3 regions of the Microbacterium sp. K35 genome follow, and region 2 is predicted to be linked to each of the others. Evidence: predicted binding sites of a transcription regulator. Region 2 holds the regulator's gene; each other region holds the start of a gene.

Region 1 (4,566 bases), on a different contig from region 2:
TTCTTCTCGTTCTCGGCGGGCTCGGCGGCGGCGACGGCCGGTTGGGTCGAGGGGAGACGCGTCAGCAGTCTGCGCGCGTCGACGGCCTTGCGTCGGCCCGGCGACTTCCCCGGCGGTTTGTCGCCGACGTACAGCCAGCCCAGCAGCTCCTCGTCGTCGGCGAGGCCGTGCATCGCCGCGACCGGCTGCGACCGCGTGTAATGTCCGGTGCGCCAGATCACACCCCACCCTGCTTCGTCCAGCAGGAGGCTGAGCACGTGGGCGACGCCGGAGGCGACGGCCTCCTGCTCCCACCGCGGCACCTTCTCGCTCGGTTGGTAGCTGGCCACCACCGCGATCAGCAGGGGGGCGCGCAGCGGCTTCGTCGAGGGGGAGTCGTCGCCCTGCGCCTGGGCGATCGCTGCTCCGAGGGCCTCTCGATCGGCGCCGCGCAGCTCGATCAGCCGCCACGGTCGCAGCGAGGAGTGATCGGCGACGCGTCCGGCCGCGGCCACCAGGGTCAGCAGTTCTTCCCGCCCGGGCGCAGTGTCTCCGACCTTCGACCAGGACTGTCGTGCGCGGACGGCGTCGAGCGCGCTCACGACTCGTCTGGCGTGAAGTTCAGCGCGATCGAGTTCATGCAGTAGCGGTCGCCCGTGGGAGTGCCGAAGCCGTCGGGGAACACGTGCCCGAGGTGCGAGCCGCACGTCGCGCAGCGGACCTCGGTGCGCACCATGCCCAGGCTGTCGTCCTCCAGGAGCTCAACGGCGTCGGGCCGGATCGACTCGTAGAAGCTGGGCCACCCGCACCCGGAGTCGAACTTGGTGCCGCTCTTGAACAGCTCGGCGCCGCACGCTCCGCACGTGTACAGGCCGGCGCGCTCCTCGTCGAGCAGTTCTCCGGTCCAGGCGCGCTCGGTCGCGGCCTGGCGCAGCACCGCGTACTGCTCTTCGCCGAGCTCCTTGCGCCACTCGTCTTCGGTCTTGTCCACGCTGTACGACATTGCGTCCTCCTCGGGTCCTCTCCATTCTCCACGCTGCGGCGGTGTCTCGGCGCTGCGCGTCAGAATGGACGCATGACCGACCCGATCCGGGAGCGCTATGCCCGCTTCGCGCGCGACGAGGCCCCCGGGCGCAGCCCCCTGTACGGGGAGTGGGCGGCCGGCGTCAGCGATGACGAGCAGCTGCGCGATGTGCTACGTGGCATCCCGGAGACGCACCGCCAGCCACCGCTGGTGTTCGCGGTGTCCCGGCTGCTGGGCGCCCCGCTCGAGGACTACGCGGCGTGGCGCGCCTTCGTCCTGGCGCACGCCGACGTGCTCGTGGCCGAGTGCGCGGCGCGGTCCCTGCAGACGAACGAGCCGCTGCGGCTGGCGGCGCTGCTCCCGGTCCTCTCCGAGATCGAGGGGCCGATCGCGCTTCTCGAGCTCGGTGCATCGGCCGGTCTCTGCCTGTACCCAGACCGGTACTCGTATCGCTACGTGACGGCCGAGGGCTCCGAACGGCTCGCCGTCGACCCGCACGACGGTCCCTCCCCGGTCGTGCTGCAGAGTCGGGTGACGGGGACGATGCCGAGTGTTCGCCTGCCCGAGGTCGTGTGGCGGGGCGGCATCGATCTCGCACCGCTCGATGCCGCGGACGACGGAGACCGGCGGTGGCTGCGCGGGCTCGTGTGGCCGGGGGAGTCCGGGCGCGAGCGCCGCATCGAGGCCGCGCTCGACATCGCTGCAGCCGATCCACCGCTGCTGCTCGCCGGCGACGCGGCCGAGAGGCTCGAGGAGCTCCTGGCGATGGTGCCCGTGGGTGCCACCCCCGTCGTCACGACGCCCGGGGTGCTCGTCCACATCCCCCGCCGTGCGCGCGAGGCTCTCGTCGCGCAGATCCAGGGGCTGCCGGCGCGATGGATCACGATCGACCCACCCGGACTGCTCGACGTGTGGCGGCCGTCCGTGGACGCGACGACATGGTCCGGCTTCGTGGTCGCGCTCGACGGCAGGGTGCGGGCGGCGGCCGACCCGCTCGGGCGATGGTGGGAGTGGCGCGCGGGCGATGGCGTCACCGCGTCCTAACCTGGAGCCATGCTCGGAGACCTCACGGAACGCGACCGCGCGATCCTCGCCCTCGAAGCCGCCTGGCCGCGGCATGGCGGCATGAAGGAAGAGGTCATCCGCAGCACCCTCGGCATGAGCGCGGCGCGCTACTACCAGCTGCTCGGACGACTCATCGACTCCGAGGCGGCCCTGGCGTTCGACCCGGTCCTGGTGCGGCGGCTGCGACGGCTCCGCGACACCCGGGGCACCCGACGGGCGGCGCGCATGCCCGGCTTCGTCGGCTGACGGACCCGCTTCGCTCCGCTCGCTGGCCTCCGTCGCGGATTGCCAGCATCGTGCCGCTAGCATCGAGGGGTGTCCAAGCCCTCCCGTGACCGATTCGATGACGTTCCCCGCGCCTCCGGACGCGTCGGGGCCCACCGCGCGGAGGCTCCGGGCATGAACGGCTGGGTGGTCCTGCTGTGGTCCTTCGTGGCTGCGCTCGTCCTGATCATCGCCGGGATCTTCGGTTCGCTGGTCGTCATGGGGCGCATCGAGCTGTTCCCCGAGGCAGGCCCCAGCGCGGTGCCGACACCGGAGGAGACGGGTGTGATCGACCCGAGCTACTCGGTCATGATCCTCAACGCGACCCCTGATTCCGGCCTCGACGACCAGATGCGTGACACTCTCATCAATGCCGGCTGGCCGGCGGGAATCGTGTTCGCCACGGACAGCGCGAGCGACGACTTCGCCACGACGACCATCTACTACGTCGACGACGCGGACGAGCAGGCGGCCGTGGGTCTCGCCGGGGTGATCGGCGGCGCTGCGGTGAAGCAGGACGACTTCTACGCCGATCTGAACGAGACGGGCGGCAAGCAGCTCACCGTCGTGATCGGCCTCGATCGCTCAGCGTCGGCGCCGGAGCAGTCCGAGGAGACTCCCGCTCCCTGACGCCCCTCCACAGGCGGGCGACGCGGCTTGCACTCGATGGTGTCGAGTGCCAGAATGGCGTTAGCACTCTCTCACTCTGAGTGCTAAACCCACCGTCTACGTCCAGGAGGGACGACAAAACTCATGGCAAAGATCATCGCCTTCGATGAGGAGGCCCGCCGCGGCCTCGAGCGTGGCCTCAACATCCTCGCCGACGCGGTCAAGGTGACCCTCGGCCCGCGTGGTCGCAACGTCGTGCTCGAGAAGAAGTGGGGCGCCCCCACGATCACGAACGACGGTGTCTCCATCGCCAAGGAGATCGAGCTGGACGACCCGTACGAGAAGATCGGCGCGGAGCTCGTCAAGGAGGTCGCCAAGAAGACCGACGACGTCGCCGGTGACGGCACGACGACCGCCACGGTGCTCGCCCAGGCCCTGGTCCGCGAGGGTCTGCGCAACGTCGCGGCCGGCGCCGACCCCATCTCCCTCAAGCGCGGCATCGAGAAGGCCGTCGCCGCCATCACCGAGGAGCTGCTGAGCAGCGCGAAGGAGATCGACTCCAAGGAGCAGATCGCCGCGACCGCGTCCATCTCGGCGGCAGACCCGGCCATCGGTGAGCTGATCGCCGAGGCGATCGACAAGGTCGGCAAGGAGGGTGTGGTCACCGTCGAGGAGTCGCAGACCTTCGGCACCGAGCTCGAGCTCACCGAGGGCATGCGCTTCGACAAGGGCTACCTGAACCCGTACTTCGTCACGGACCCGGAGCGCCAGGAGGCCGTGTTCGAGGACCCGTACATCCTCATCGCCAACCAGAAGGTCTCGAACATCAAGGACCTCCTGCCCATCGTCGACAAGGTGATCCAGGACGGCAAGGAGCTCGTCATCATCGCCGAGGACGTCGAGGGCGAGGCTCTGGCGACGCTCGTGCTGAACAAGCTCAAGGGCATCTTCAAGTCGGTCGCCGTCAAGGCTCCCGGCTTCGGCGACCGTCGCAAGGCGCAGCTGCAGGACATCGCGATCCTCACCGGCGGCCAGGTCATCACCGAAGAGGTGGGCCTGAAGCTCGAGAACGCGACGCTCGACCTGCTGGGTCGTGCCCGCAAGGTCATCGTCACCAAGGACGAGACCACGATCGTCGAGGGTGCCGGCGAGGCCGACCAGATCGAGGGTCGCGTCACGCAGATCCGTCGCGAGATCGAGAACACCGACAGCGACTACGACCGCGAGAAGCTGCAGGAGCGCCTGGCGAAGCTCGCCGGTGGCGTGGCCGTCATCAAGGCGGGCGCTGCAACCGAGGTCGAGCTCAAGGAGCGCAAGCACCGCATCGAGGACGCCGTGCGCAACGCGAAGGCGGCCGTCGAGGAGGGCATCGTCCCCGGTGGTGGCGTCGCGCTCATCCAGTCCGGCACCAAGGCGCTCGACGCCCTGTCCCTCGAGGGTGACGAGGCGACCGGTGCGAACATCGTCCGCGTGGCGATCGAGGCTCCGCTCAAGCAGATCGCCCTCAACGCCGGTCTCGAGCCGGGTGTCGTCGCCAACAAGGTCTCCGAGCTCCCCGCGGGCCAGGGCCTCAACGCCGCCAGCGGCGAGTACGGCGACATGTTCGCACAGGGCATCATCGACCC
Region 2 (7,069 bases):
GAAGTACTTGCCCATGCCGTTCCACGCGAAGATCGTCTCGGTCAGGACCGCACCGGTGAAGATGGCGGGGATCGTGAAGGCGACCTGCGTGGCGACGGGGATCAGCGAGGTGCGCAGCGCGTGCTTGCGGATGGCCTGCTGCTTGGTGAGGCCCTTGGCGCGAGCGGTGCGCACGTAGTCGGCGTTGATGTTGTCCAGCAGCAGCGAGCGCTGCAGGAAGTGGATGCTCGCGTAGCCCGTGAGCACCAGGGCTATGGTCGGCAGCGTCAGATGCTGCAGCACATCTATCAGGGTGGGGAAGAAGCCCTCGACCCCCTGACTGGCGTTCCCTGTCACATAGAAGATGCGCGTGCCGGTGGCGTTGTTGAGGCCGATCGCGAGCAGCACGATCGCGAAGGCCGCGACCACGATCGGGATGTTCAGCGTGATGATGCTGGTGGCCTGGCCGATGCGGTCGGCGAGCTTGTACTGGCGGGAGGCCGTGTACACGCCGAGCGCGATGCCGAGGATCGTGGTGATGATCGTCGCGCCGAGCACGAGCTCCGCGCTGACCCACATGCGGTACGCGACCTGCTCGTTGACGGAGCCGCCGGTCGGGCTCACCCCCCAGTCCCAGCGGAGGAGGATGCTCGTGAACCAGTTCCACCAGCGCTCGATGAGCGGCACGGTGTCGCTGAGATTGCGCGGCACGAGGAGGTTGTTGATCTGCTCTTCACTGAGCGGAGGACGACGGCCCACGTAGTTGCTGCGCGGATCGAGGAACCCCCACGCGAGGAAGTAGGTGAGGTTCGTCGCGACCACGATCATGAGCAGCCAGCCGAGGGCGCGGCGTGCGAGGTACTTGATCAAGGGGGATTGTCTTTCTCTTCTCCAGACGCGCTCGGGATCCGCCGACGCAACGCTGAGCCGGGCGGATGAATCGGGCGCCATCCGCCGTTCTGCGCGACGCGACAGCCCTCACGGAGTCTGTGACGGAGTCGTATCGCTTACGGGATCCGGTGTCACGGATTGATCCCGGGCAACTTCGGGAGACTATCACCGATGTCCCCGAATGGGGATTCCCCTGCCCCTCACCGTAGAATCGACGGGACATGTCCCCACGCGCTCTCACCCCGCTTCAGCCTGCCGCGACGCCGGCTGCGCAGATCCGCAATTTCTGCATCATCGCCCACATCGATCACGGCAAGTCGACGCTCGCCGACCGCATGCTCCAGATTACCGGAGTGGTGTCGGACCGGGACATGCGGGCGCAGTACCTCGACCGCATGGACATCGAGCGCGAGCGCGGCATCACCATCAAGAGCCAGGCCGTGCGCATGCCCTGGGAGATCGACGGCGAGACGTTCGCGCTGAACATGATCGACACCCCCGGCCATGTGGACTTCACCTACGAGGTGTCGCGCTCCCTCGCCGCGTGCGAGGGGGCGATCCTCCTGGTCGACGCCGCACAGGGGATCGAGGCGCAGACGCTCGCCAACCTCTACCTGGCGCTCGAGAACGACCTGCACATCATCCCGGTCCTCAACAAGATCGACCTCCCGGCGGCCGACCCGGAGAAGTACGCGAAGGAGCTCGCCTCCCTCATCGGGGGCAAGCCGGAAGACGTGCTGCGCGTGTCGGGCAAGACCGGCGTCGGCGTCGAGGATCTGCTCGACCGCCTCGTGCGGGAGATCCCCGCGCCGGTCGGAGACGCCGAGGCTCCCGCCCGCGCCATGATCTTCGACTCCGTGTACGACGCGTACCGCGGCGTCGTCACCTACGTGCGCATGGTCGACGGCAGCCTCTCCCCGCGCGAGCGCATCCAGATGATGTCGACCGGCGCCAACCACGAGGCTCTCGAGGTCGGGGTGTCCAGCCCCGAGCCGACGCCCACGAAGGGCCTCGGCGTCGGCGAGGTGGGCTACCTCATCACCGGCGTGAAGGACGTGCGGCAGTCGAAGGTCGGCGACACCATCACGAACGCGCGCAAGCCCGCCGCTGAGGCGCTCCCCGGCTACACCGACCCGAAGCCGATGGTGTTCTCGGGCATCTACCCGATCGACGGCAGCGACTACGCGGAACTGCGCGAGGCCCTCGACAAGCTCAAGCTCTCCGACGCGTCGCTGCAGTACGAGCCGGAGACCTCGGTCGCGCTCGGCTTCGGCTTCCGCTGCGGCTTCCTCGGCCTGCTGCACCTGGAGATCGTGACGGAGCGGCTCGCGCGCGAGTTCGGCCTCGACCTCATCACCACGGCGCCGAGCGTGATCTACGAGGTCGTCACCAGCGACACCGGCGAGACGGTCACGGTCACGAACCCGAGCGAGTACCCCGATGGGCGCATCGGCTCGGTGTCGGAGCCGATGGTGAAGGCGGCGATCCTGCTGCCCAAGGACTACGTCGGCACCGTGATGGAGCTGTGCCAGTCGCGGCGCGGCACGCTGCTGGGCATGGAGTACTTCTCGGAGGAGCGCGTCGAGCTGCGCTACAACATGCCGCTCGGCGAGATCGTGTTCGACTTCTTCGACCAGCTCAAGTCCAAGACGCAGGGGTACGCCTCGCTCGACTACGAGCCCTCCGGTCAGCAGGAGGCCGACCTGGTGAAGGTCGACATCCTCCTCCAGGGCGAGAAGGTCGACGCCTTCAGCTCGATCGTGCACCGCGACAAGGCCTACGCGTACGGCACGATGATGGCCGAGCGCCTGCGCAAGCTCATCCCTCGTCAGCAGTTCGAGGTGCCGATCCAGGCGGCGATCGGTGCGCGCATCATCGCCCGCGAGACCATCCGCGCGATTCGCAAGGACGTGCTCGCCAAGTGCTACGGCGGTGACATCACCCGCAAGCGCAAGCTCCTCGAGAAGCAGAAGGAGGGCAAGAAGCGCATGAAGATGGTCGGCCGCGTCGAGGTCCCCCAGGAGGCGTTCATCGCGGCGCTCTCCGGCGACGTCGAGGGCAAGGACAAGAAGTAACCCGGGCGATCCTGGGCGCTCCCGTGGTGCGGGGGGTGTTCGCCCAGGGAACCCGAAGTAGGCTGGATCTCATGCGGCGCGGGACTTTCCGAGACGACACGGTGGACTATGCGGCCGTGGGTGCGACCCACGCCCCCGACCTGATGCAGTACCCGCCGGAGCGCAGCATCCCGGCGGAGGAGTCCTGGCGGATCGGCAGCGGCGAGGAGCGGTTCCAGACGGCGGGCGAGGCCCTGCTGTCGTGGACGGCGCAGCGCGCAGCGGGACTCTCGGTGGAAGACGTGCGTCCCGCCCCGGGCCCCGCGTACGCCGGGGTCAGCTTCGACGCCGAGGGCAACCCGATCGCGCCGAGCAAGCGCGACGTCGAGCCGCGCTACGACGCGGAGGGCATGCCGTTCGTCGGCGCCGGGATGACGCTGCACCTGCGCGGTCGGGTGGGCGGCATGCGCGCCGACTCCGAGCTGCGCGTGATCTCGGTCACCGAGGAGACACGGCGCATCGGCTTCGTGCTCGGGACGATCGGGGGCTCGGTCGTCAGCGGCGAGGAGTCGTTCGACGTCGACTGGCGCGAGGACAACGACGAGGTGTGGTTCACGGTGCGCGCGTTCGACGCGCCCAACGCGCTCGTCTACCGCCTGATCCCGGCCCTCATGAAGCGGCGCCGCCGCGAGCTGTTCGCGCGGTACCTGCGCGCGATCTCCCCGCTGTACGCGACCCCCGTCTGATGGCGGGACCGCTTCCCCTCGGCGATCCGGCTCCCGCCGACGGCCGCCTGCCCGACGACCTGCCGATCTCTGCCGACACCCCGTTCTCGGCGTACCTGCACGTGCCGTTCTGCCGCGTGCGCTGCGGCTACTGCGACTTCAACACCTATACGTCGAGCGAGCTGCGCGGCGCGAAGCAGGAGGACTATGCGTCGACCCTGATCGGCGAGATCGCCCTCGCTCGCGGCGTGCTGGACGCCGCGGGGGCGCTGCGACCGATGGACACGGTGTTCTTCGGGGGCGGCACGCCGACGCTGCTGCCCCCGGGCGACCTCGCGCGCATGCTCGGCGCGGCGACCGCGGCGTTCGGGCTCGCGCCGGGTGCCGAGGTGACGGTGGAGGCGAACCCCGACACGGTGACACCCGAGGTGGCGCGCACCCTCGCGGACGCCGGCGTCACGCGGTTGTCGATCGGCATGCAGTCGGCGGTGCCGCACGTGCTCGCCGCTCTCGATCGCACGCATCAGCCGGAGAACGTGCGGACGGCGGTGGCCGCGGCCAAGGGTGCGGGACTGGACGTCAGCGTCGATCTCATCTACGGCGCGCCGGGGGAGTCGCTCGCCGACTGGGAGGCGTCGCTCGATGCGGCCCTCCAGCTGGAGTCGGACCACATCTCCGCGTACGCGTTGATCATCGAGGACGGCACGAAGCTGGCGCGGCAGATCCGTCGCGGCGAGGTGCCTACCCCCGACGACGACCTGCAGGCGGACATGTACGAGCTGGCCGACGAGCGGCTGGCCGCGGCGGGCTTCGAGTGGTACGAGGTCAGCAACTGGGCGCGCACGCCGGAGCAGCGGTCGCGGCACAACCTGGCGTACTGGCGGGGGAGCGACTGGTGGGGCTTCGGTCCCGGCGCGCACAGCCACGTGGCGGGACTGCGCTGGTGGAACGTGAAGCATCCGGCCGCCTACGCGCAGCGGCTCGCGGCGTCCGCGTCTCCGGCGGCGGGACGGGAGCGCCCCGACGTGGAGGCCCAGACGCTCGAGCGCATCCTGCTGCTCAGCCGCATCCGCGAGGGCATCGCGGTGGACGACCTGCCCGCGGCGAACCGCCCCCGCGTGGCCGGGCTCATCGCGGACGGCCTGATCGACGCGGCGGCGGCGATCCGCGGGCGCGTGCAGCTCACCCTGCGCGGACGCCTCCTCGCCGACGCGGTGGTGCGCGAGCTCACCGACTGAGTGATCGGCGCGCGGGTTCGGAGAACTCCCGGTCGTACGCGGTAGGATTGGCACTCAGGGTGTCAGAGTGCCAGCGTCCGGTCGTCAGCGGGAAGGGGTGGGCCATGGTCACAGAGCGAGGACTCCAGGTTCTCCGCGCGATCGTGCAGGACTACGTCGAGACGCACGAGCCGGTGGGCAGCCGATCGATCGTAGACCGTCACTCGTTCGGGGTGTCCGCGGCGACGATCCGCAACGACATGGCGCAGCTCGAAGACGAGGAGCTCATCACCGCCCCTCACACGTCGTCCGGTCGCGTGCCCACCGACAAGGGCTACCGCGTCTTCGTCAACCACCTCGCCCAGCTCCGTCCCCTCTCCTCGGCGCAGCGCTCGGCGATCGAGTCGTTCCTCGCCGACCCCGCCGACCTCGACGACCTCATGGCGCGCACGGTGCGGGTACTGACGCAGCTCACGGGCCAGGTCGCGCTGGCGCAGTATCCGTCGTTCGCCCGCGCGCGGGTCACGCACGTGGAGCTCGTCGCGCTGGCTCCCAACCGTCTCCTGACCGTGCTGGTGACCGATGCCGGCGGCGTCTCGCAGCGGATGACCGTGCTGCCGGATGCGATCGACGAGGCCGATCTCGGTGTGCTCCGCGCCCGGCTCTCCGCGCTCATCACGGGGCAGGCGATCGCGGAGGCGTCCGAGCGGCTGCAGACCCTGCTGGCCGCGGAGGAGACGCCGCGCGACCGCGTGCTGCGCACTCTCGCCGGCGTCCTCGTCGACGAGCTGGGCGGGTTCCGTCAGGAGCGACTGGTGATGGCGGGCGCGGCGACCCTCGCCCGCCGCGAGCACGACTTCCGCGGCAGCATCCACCCGCTCCTCGAAGCGATCGAGGAGCAGGTGACGCTGCTGCGGCTGATGAGCGAGATGGTGGCCGACGAGCACGGCCTGGCGGCCAGCATCGGCACCGAGAACGCGCCGTTCGGTCTCGGCGAGGCGTCGATCGTCGCGAGCGACTACGCGGCACCGACCGGAACGGCGCGCGTCGGCGTGATGGGGCCGACGCGCATGGACTATCCGAGCAACCTGGCGGCGGCGCGGGCGGTGGCCCGCTACCTGTCGCGGATGCTCGACGACGACGAGGCCGGCCGCTGACGCGGCCCCACGGAACACGCAGAAGGGCGATTGTGGCGGACCACTATGAGGTTCTCGGGGTGTCCCGGGACGCTTCCACGGATGAGATCAAGAAGGCGTACCGCCGACTGGCGCGGCAGCTCCACCCGGACGTGAATCCGGGCGAGGACGCGGCCGAGCGGTTCAAGCTCGTCACCCACGCCTACGACGTGCTCAGCGACGAGGAGTCGCGACGCCGCTACGACATGGGCGGCGGGGACGGCGCCGCGGGCAACTTCGGCGGCTTCGGCGGGTTCGGCGACATCTTCGAGACGTTCTTCGGCGCCGCGCAGGGCGGTGGCCGCGGAGCCCGACCCCGGTCGCGGCGCGAGCGCGGTCAAGACGCCCTGGTGCGCGTGACGCTCGAGCTGGGCGACGTCGTGTTCGGCGCACACCGCGACATCGAGGTCGACACCGCGGTGCTGTGCGAGACGTGTCAGGGCTCGTGCTGCCAGGAGGGCACGTCGCCCGTCACGTGCGACATCTGCGGCGGCACCGGCCACGTCCAGCGTCAGGTGCGCAGCCTGCTCGGCAACGTCGTCACCTCGCAGCCGTGCGGCACGTGCGAGGGCTACGGCACCACCATCCCGTATCCGTGCGGCACGTGCGGCGGACAGGGGCGCGTGCGGTCGCGGCGCACCGTGTCGCTCGACATCCCCGCCGGCGTGGAGACCGGACTGCGGCTTCAGCTGCCCGGCTCCGGTGAGGTCGGTCGCGCCGGTGGCCCCAACGGCGACCTGTACGTGGAGGTCACGGTCACCCCGCACCCCGCGTTCAGCCGGGAGGGCGACGACCTCCTCGCGACGCTCGAGGTGTCGATGACCGATGCGATCCTCGGCACCGACACGTCGATCGAGGGCCTGGACGGCGAGGTCGACCTGGAGATCCGCCCCGGTGTGCAGTCCGGCGACGTGCTGACGATCAAGGGCCGCGGCATCACGCCGCTGCGCGGCACCCAGCGCGGCGACCTGCGCGTGGGCGTGCAGGTCGTGACACCCACGAAGCTCGACGCGTCGCAGCGCAAGCTC
Region 3 (7,069 bases), on a different contig from region 2:
TCCTGTGGACGATCCTGCTGCTCGGCGGCGCCGCGACGGTGCTCGGGCCCACGCTGGGCGCCGTGCTGTTCTGGATCGTGTTCGCGTTCCTCGGCGCGCTGCTGCCCGCCATGGCGAACGCCGGTTACCTGCCCATGTCGGGCGCGCAGGCCGATGTCGTGCGGTACATCCTCATCGGCATCGTGCTGATGCTGATCGTGATCTTCCGCCCGCAGGGCATCCTCGGAAACAAGAGGGAGATGACCTTTGTCAAGTGAGAACGACGCGGCGGTCACGCCCGCGAAGAGCACCCCGCGCGCCAAGACGACCGGCCTCACCGCCGGCCCCGCGGTGCCCGGCGTCAAGAAGGTCGACCCGATCCTCGTCGTGGACGCCGTGCAGCGGCGCTTCGGCGGCCTCACGGCCGTCGACGTCGACCACCTGGAGATCCCGCGCGGCGCCATCACGGCCCTGATCGGCCCGAACGGCGCCGGCAAGACGACGCTGTTCAACCTGCTGTGCGGCTTCGACAAGCCCAACAGCGGCACCTGGTCGTTCGACGGCACCAACCTCTCCGGCATCCCCTCCTTCAAAGTCGCCCGCATGGGGCAGGTGCGCACGTTCCAGCTCACCAAGTCGCTGTCGCTGCTGACCGTGCTGGAGAACATGAAGCTCGGCGCGAAGGACCAGCGCGGCGAGGGCTTCTGGGCCGGGCTCTTCCCCTTCCTCTGGCGCAAGCAGGACCAGGAGATCGAACAGCGCGCCCACGAGCTGCTGACGCGGTTCAAGCTCGACGCCAAGGAGCAGGACTTCGCGGCGTCGCTCTCCGGAGGCCAGCGCAAGCTGCTGGAGATGGCGCGCGCACTGATGAGCAACCCGACACTGGTGATGCTCGACGAGCCCATGGCCGGCGTGAACCCGGCGCTGACGCAGTCGCTGCTCGACCACATCCTCGACCTCAAGGACCTGGGCATGACGGTGCTGTTCGTGGAGCACGACATGCACATGGTGCGTCACATCGCCGACTGGGTGGTCGTGATGGCCGAGGGACGGGTCGTGGCCGAGGGGCCGCCGGACACCGTGATGGAGGACCCCGCGGTCGTCGACGCCTACCTGGGCGCGCATCAGGACGTGGACCTGGGTGCCGTGACCGGACGTCTGCCCGTGATCTCGGACGCCGACGCGGAGCGCATCCGCGAGCAGATCGAGACCGAGGTCGAAGCCGAGGTCGAGGCCGACGAGGCCGAGGAGGAGAAGCCATGACCGACGCGCCCGTCGAGCGGAACGAGATCAAGAACGACGACGTGGTCGTCGAGCTCACCAACGTGCACGCCGGGTACCTCCCCGGGGTGAACATCCTCAACGGCGCGAACCTCGTGGCCCACAAGGGCGAGCTGATCGGCATCATCGGCCCCAACGGCGCCGGCAAGTCGACGCTGCTGAAGGCCATCTTCGGCATGGTGAACGTGCGCGACGGCGACATCACGGTCAAGGGCGAGAGCATCGTCGGCCTCAAGGCGGACAAGCTCGTGGCGCGCGGTGTCGCGTTCGTCCCGCAGACGAACAACGTGTTCCCGTCGCTCACGATCCAGGAGAACCTCGAGATGGGGCTCTACCAGAACCCGAAGATCTTCGCGGAGCGGCTGGAGTTCGTCTCCAGCATCTTCGGCGAACTCGGCAAGCGCCTCAAGCAGCGTGCCGGATCGCTGTCCGGCGGCGAGCGCCAGATGGTGGCCATGTCGCGCGCGCTCATGATGGACCCGTCGGTGCTGCTGCTCGACGAGCCGTCGGCCGGCCTCTCCCCCGTGCGGCAGGACGACGCGTTCATCCGCGTCTCCGACATCAACAAGGCGGGCGTGACCACGATCATGGTCGAGCAGAACGCGCGCCGCTGCCTGCAGATCTGCGACCGCGGCTACGTGCTCGATCAGGGCCGCGACGCCTACGAGGGCACCGGCCGCGAGCTGCTGAACGACCCGAAGGTCATCGGCCTCTACCTGGGCACGCTCGGCACCGACGCCGCCTGACACGCGCCGCGAAGGGCCCGGCATCCGCTGGATGCCGGGCCCTTCTGCGTGCGGAACGCGTCGCGCCGTGCCCGCCGTGGGACACGACGAAGGCCCCGAGCCGGAGCCCGGGGCCTTCGCGATGCGGCTTACTTGATCCGCGTGGTGGTGTTGTCTGCGCCGAACTCGTAGACGCCGATCGCGGCGCCCTTCGGGTCGTTGTTCTCGTCGAACGTGATCTCACCGGAGAGGCCGTCGTAATCCGGCGTGCCTCCGTCGTTGATGATCGCGGCGCACTCGGCGAAGTCCTTGCACTTCTCGCCGTCGCCCTCGCCACCCGAGACGGTGATCATCTGCTCGGCGATGTCGGCACCCTCGACCGAGCCGGCCTTCAGGGCCGCCAGGGCGATCAGGATCACGGCGTCGTAGGCCTCGGCCGAGTAGGTCACGGCGTCGATCGGGTCGTTGCCGTCGGCCGTCCAGACCTCGTTGAGCTGGTCGAGGAAGTCCTGCGGCAGCTCGGCGCCCGCGCGCGTGCCCTTCGAACCCTCGAGGCTCACCGGGATGTCGGAGCCCCAGTCCTTCAGGTTTCCGTCGACCAGGTAGAGCGAGCCGGTGTCGATGCCCGCGTTGGCGAGCAGCGGCGCGATGGTCGCGAACTGGTCGTACGAGACCACGGCGACCGCGTCGGGCTTGGCGGCCGCGATCTCCGACACCTGGGCGTTGAACTGGCCGTCACCCTGGTTGTACGACGCGTCGGCGACGACCTCGCCGCCGGTGCCCTCGAACGTGGCCTTGATGGCCTCGAACAGGCCCGTGCCGTACGGGTCGTTCTGGTAGATGATGCCCAGCGTCTTGTGGCCGTCCTCGGCGATCTGGTTGCCCAGCACCTCGCCCTGCAGGTTGTCGCTCGGCGCCGTGCGGAAGTACAGCGGGTTGATGCCCGTGAAGTCGGGCGACGTGTTCGACGGCGAGACGGTGAGGATGCCCGCACCGGCGTTGCTGTCGAGGATCAGCTTGGTGACGCTCGACGACGCGGCACCGATCATCGCGGTGATGCCCGCGTTCTGCAGGTTGGTGATCGACGTCTCGTAGGCCTTGTTGTCGAGGTCGCCCTCGTCGGCGGTGGTCAGGTCGATCGTGACACCGGCGTCGGCCTCGTTGATCTGCTGCACGGCGAGCTGCACGCCGGCTTCCATGGGAGCGCCGAGGAAGGCGAGCGATCCGGTGGCGGGCAGCAGCGAGCCGAGCTTGAGCGTCAGGTCGGCGGCCGGCTTGTCGCCGCCACCCTCCGACGGCTCGGCGTTCGGCGTGCTGCTGCAGCCGGCGATGACGATGGCGGATGCGCTGACCAGCGCGATCCCGGCGAAGACCTTCGCGGTGCGCGAGCCCTTCAGTGCGTTCATGGATGCTCCCTTGCGTGACTGAACGTGGATTGTGACCACAGGCGGGTGCTCTAACACTAGGGCGTGAGGTCAGCGCGCAGGGGGTGCAAGTATCTCGGTGCGTTAACGATCCGACACCCGGTGTCGCCGCGGTCGAGCCCGGGGATCAGAGCAGGGCGGCGCGCGCGATCCGGCGTCCCCGCCGCCCGGCCAGCAGCAGGTCGGCGACGAACACCGCGATCGCGATCCACACGAGCACGAACCCGATCCATCGCTCCGGCGGCATCGGCTCGTGCAGCACCACCACGCCGATCAGGAACTGCATGATCGGCGTGAGGAACTGGATCATGCCGATCACGGCCAGGTTCACGCGGCGCGTCCCCGCCGCGAACAACAGCAGCGGCACCGCCGTCGCGACGCCCGCGAAACCCAGCAGCAGCGCGTGCACCACACCGTTCGCGCCCATCGTGAGGCCGGAGGTCTGCGCCACCACCACCAGCTGCACCACCGCGATCGGCAGCAGCCAGAACGACTCCAGCGTGAGCCCGCTGACCGCGTCGACCGCCGGACCGATCTTCTTCTTGATGAGCCCGTACACACCGAACGAGGCGGTGAGCGACAGCGCGATCCACGGGAAGGAGCGGTACGCCACGATGATCACGACCACCGCGATCGCGGCGATGCCCACCGAGACCCACTGCAGGCGGCGGATGCGCTCCTTGAGCACGAACACCCCGAGCAGCACGGTCGTGATCGGGTTGATGAAGTAGCCCAGCGCCGTCTCGACCACGTTGCCGCTGAGCGTGCCCAGCAGGAACACCTGCCAGTTGATGTAGATGAGCAGACCGGCCAGTGCCGTCCACCCGAGCAGCCGGGGCGTGCGGAGGATCACGCGAATGGCCGCCCACCCGCGCGTGACCGTGAGCAGCAGCAGGCAGAACACGAAGGACAGCACCACGCGCCACGCGACGACCTCCCACGGGCCCGTCGGCGCCAGGAGCAGGAAGTACAGCGGCAGGACCCCCCACAAGACGTAGGCGGACGCGGCGTAGACGACGCCCGCGGTCGGGGTGGCGCGGGCGGTCTCGGGGGTCACCGCACAACCCTATGCCCGCGGCGCGACCCCACCGCGCCGGTCACCGGGCCGCTCGGGAAGATCGGCGGGAAGAGACCGACGATTGGCGGAAATGCAGAAGGGGTCCGGATGCCGTGGCATCCGGACCCCTTCGGATCCGTGACCCCGCGCGAGGCGGGACGGGATTCAGCTGATCAGCGGACGACGACTGCGAGGACGTCGCGAGCCGACAGGACGAGGAACTCGTCGGCGCCGAACTTCACCTCGGTGCCGCCGTACTTGCTGTAGAGCACGCGGTCGCCGACGGCGACGTCGAGCGGAACGCGGTTGCCGTTGTCGTCGATGCGGCCGGGGCCGACCGCCACGACCTCGCCCTCCTGGGGCTTCTCCTTGGCGGTGTCGGGGATGACCAGGCCACTCGCGGTGGTCTGCTCGGCCTCGACCTGCTTGATGACGATGCGGTCCTCGAGCGGCTTGATGGAAACCGACACGGTCTACCTCTTCTTTCTTGACGCTGACACGAAAGACTCGTTCGCACTCTCAACCCGAGAGTGCTAATGCCAGTGTAGGCGGTCGGCTGGCACTCATGCAATGCGAGTGCCAGCCCGGGAACGTCCGCCCCCGCGCGCCTAGGCTGAAGGCGTGGAGATGTCCGAGCTGCGTGCCCTGCTGACCCCCGCCGGCCTCGAACTGCTCGACGGCACCGGCGAGGTGGGCTCGACCGCAGAGGCCGCCGCCGCGGTCTCGCGTCTGCGCGCGGCCGGGCACTCCCCCGACCTCGTCTCCGCCGTGGTCGGCCAGGCGCACCTGCGGGCGAAGGCCGCCGCGAAGTTCGGCCCCTTCGCGGCCCGCATGCTGTTCACCAGGGCCGGCCTCGAACAGGCCACGCGCCTGGGTGTCGCAGCCCGGCACGCGCAGCGCCTGCGCAGCGCGGGGATGACGGCCGTGGCCGACCTCGGCTGCGGCATCGGCGGTGATGCGCTCGCGTTCGCGGGCGCCGGACTCGACGTGCTGGCGGTCGACGCCGACGAGGTCACCGCCGCGATCGCCGCCTACAACCTCGCGCCCTTCGGCGACAGCGTCACCGTGCGGCACGACACCGCGGAGGACGCACTCGGGGAGCCACGACCCGGCCGCGCCGTATGGATGGACCCCGCCCGTCGCACCTCTGGGCACAGCGAGACCCGCCGCGTCGCCGCGGACGACTACTCCCCCTCGCTCGACTGGGCCTTCGGGGTCGCCGCGCGGCAGCCCACAGGGATCAAGCTCGGCCCCGCGCACGACCGCGACGCCCTGCCCGACGACGCCGAGACGCAGTGGATCAGTGCCGACGGGAGCGTGGTCGAGCTCGTGGTGTGGACGCGCGAGCTCGCGCGAGACGGTGTGCGCCGCTCGGCGCTGCTCATCCGCGGCGACCGGTCCCACGAGCTCACCGCCGCGGCGGATGCGGAGGACGCCCCGGTGCGCGACCTCGGCGCGTTCCTCCACGAGCCGGACGGCGCCGTGATCCGCGCCCGCCTGATCGGGGATGTCGCGCGCAGCCTCGACGCGGGCATGCTCGACCCCCGCATCGCCTACCTCACGTCGGACACCGCCCTGACGAGCCCGTTCGTGCAGAGCTTCCGCGTGTGGGACGTGCTGCCGATGAACACCAAGGGCATCAACGCGGCGTTGAAGGCGAACGGCATCGGGCGGCTGGAGATCAAGAAGCGCGGGGTGGACGTGGATCCCGCGGCGTTCCGGCGCACGCTCACGCTGAAGGGCGACGCCGAGGCGACCCTGATCCTCGTGCGGATCGGCGACCGGCGCCGCGCGATCCTCGCCGACCGGGTGTCCGCGGCCGACTGATCGCTCAGCCGTCCGGGTCGCGATCGGGGATCTCCACCCGGATCGGATCGCCGGGCGGACCCGTCGTCACCAGATACGAGTCTCCGGACGGCGCCTCGGAGAACACCGCCCCGGTCGTGACCGACAGGTACGGGGCCTGCCAGCGCGTGAACTCCACCTGGACCACCGAGACCGCGATCACGTCTCCCGACTCCTGATCGACGTCGACCACCTGCACCCCCAGCCCGGACTCCAGGGCCTCGCTGATCGGGGCGCACTGGCGCGAGGCGTCGGCATCCACGATCAGACACCGCAGGGACACACCGGTGTCCGACGGACGGTCGGCCAGCCACACCGGCTCCCCGTGGAAGAACCCCACCAGCGACAGCCCGAGCTCGTAGCCGTCCGCCAGGAGCTCCTCGGCCCTGGTGCGCTGCTCGCCCTCGAACTGCGACAGCACCGACGAGTTCATGCTCCAGCGCTGGATGCTCACCATCGGCTCGTCGTCGACCGACAGCAGCAGCGTCGCCACGACGTTCTCGACCGCGGCCCCGCCCTCGTCGCCCGGCGGGTCGATCGGGACAGGGACCGTGACGTTCATGCCGTCCGCGGCGTCGTCCGCGGGCAGGCAGGTCGACTGCGAGCGGTCGCCCACATCGAGCACCAGGCACAGTCGCCGGGCGTCGTCCTGCGTCGCGAACCACGCGAGCGCGTCGTCGCTCTGCGCCACCGCCCGCACCGATCCCCGGTCGTAGTCCTCGGCCGCGAGCTCGGCGCGGCGCTGCTCCTGCGCGGCG

What was found. The regulator HrcA, encoded in region 2, represses chaperone genes, less so after heat shock. The targets are predictions, from matches to a motif close to TTNGCACTCGNNNNNNNCGAGTGCNAA.
Region 1: groL (chaperonin GroEL) is a predicted target of HrcA. The motif match lies at 3,023-3,049, and genes of this name have one in related genera.
Region 3: groES (co-chaperone GroES) is a predicted target of HrcA. The motif match lies at 5,023-5,049, and genes of this name have one in related genera.

The regions. Positions count from the first base shown of each region.
Region 1 covers NZ_SSDM01000364.1:33,260-37,825, reverse strand. The annotation lists partial or broken gene DW299_RS15250 (nitroreductase family protein) at 1-581, opposite strand, end outside; gene msrB (peptide-methionine (R)-S-oxide reductase MsrB) at 578-982, opposite strand; gene DW299_RS15240 (DUF2332 domain-containing protein) at 1,055-2,047, shown strand; gene DW299_RS15235 (DUF3263 domain-containing protein) at 2,057-2,314, shown strand; gene DW299_RS15230 (LytR C-terminal domain-containing protein) at 2,384-2,962, shown strand; gene groL (chaperonin GroEL) at 3,086-4,566, shown strand, end outside.
Region 2 covers NZ_SSDM01000234.1:10,911-17,979, forward strand. The annotation lists gene DW299_RS08920 (ABC transporter permease) at 1-849, opposite strand, end outside; gene lepA (translation elongation factor 4) at 1,092-2,945, shown strand; gene DW299_RS08930 (DUF1990 domain-containing protein) at 3,017-3,670, shown strand; gene hemW (radical SAM family heme chaperone HemW) at 3,670-4,887, shown strand; gene hrcA (heat-inducible transcriptional repressor HrcA) at 4,992-6,023, shown strand; gene dnaJ (molecular chaperone DnaJ) at 6,056-7,069, shown strand, end outside.
Region 3 covers NZ_SSDM01000241.1:35,625-42,693, forward strand. The annotation lists gene DW299_RS09270 (branched-chain amino acid ABC transporter permease) at 1-257, shown strand, start outside; gene DW299_RS09275 (ABC transporter ATP-binding protein) at 247-1,242, shown strand; gene DW299_RS09280 (ABC transporter ATP-binding protein) at 1,239-2,006, shown strand; gene DW299_RS09285 (ABC transporter substrate-binding protein) at 2,135-3,391, opposite strand; gene rarD (EamA family transporter RarD) at 3,537-4,466, opposite strand; gene groES (co-chaperone GroES) at 4,640-4,936, opposite strand; gene DW299_RS09300 (class I SAM-dependent methyltransferase) at 5,088-6,293, shown strand; partial or broken gene DW299_RS09305 (hypothetical protein) at 6,298-7,069, opposite strand, start outside.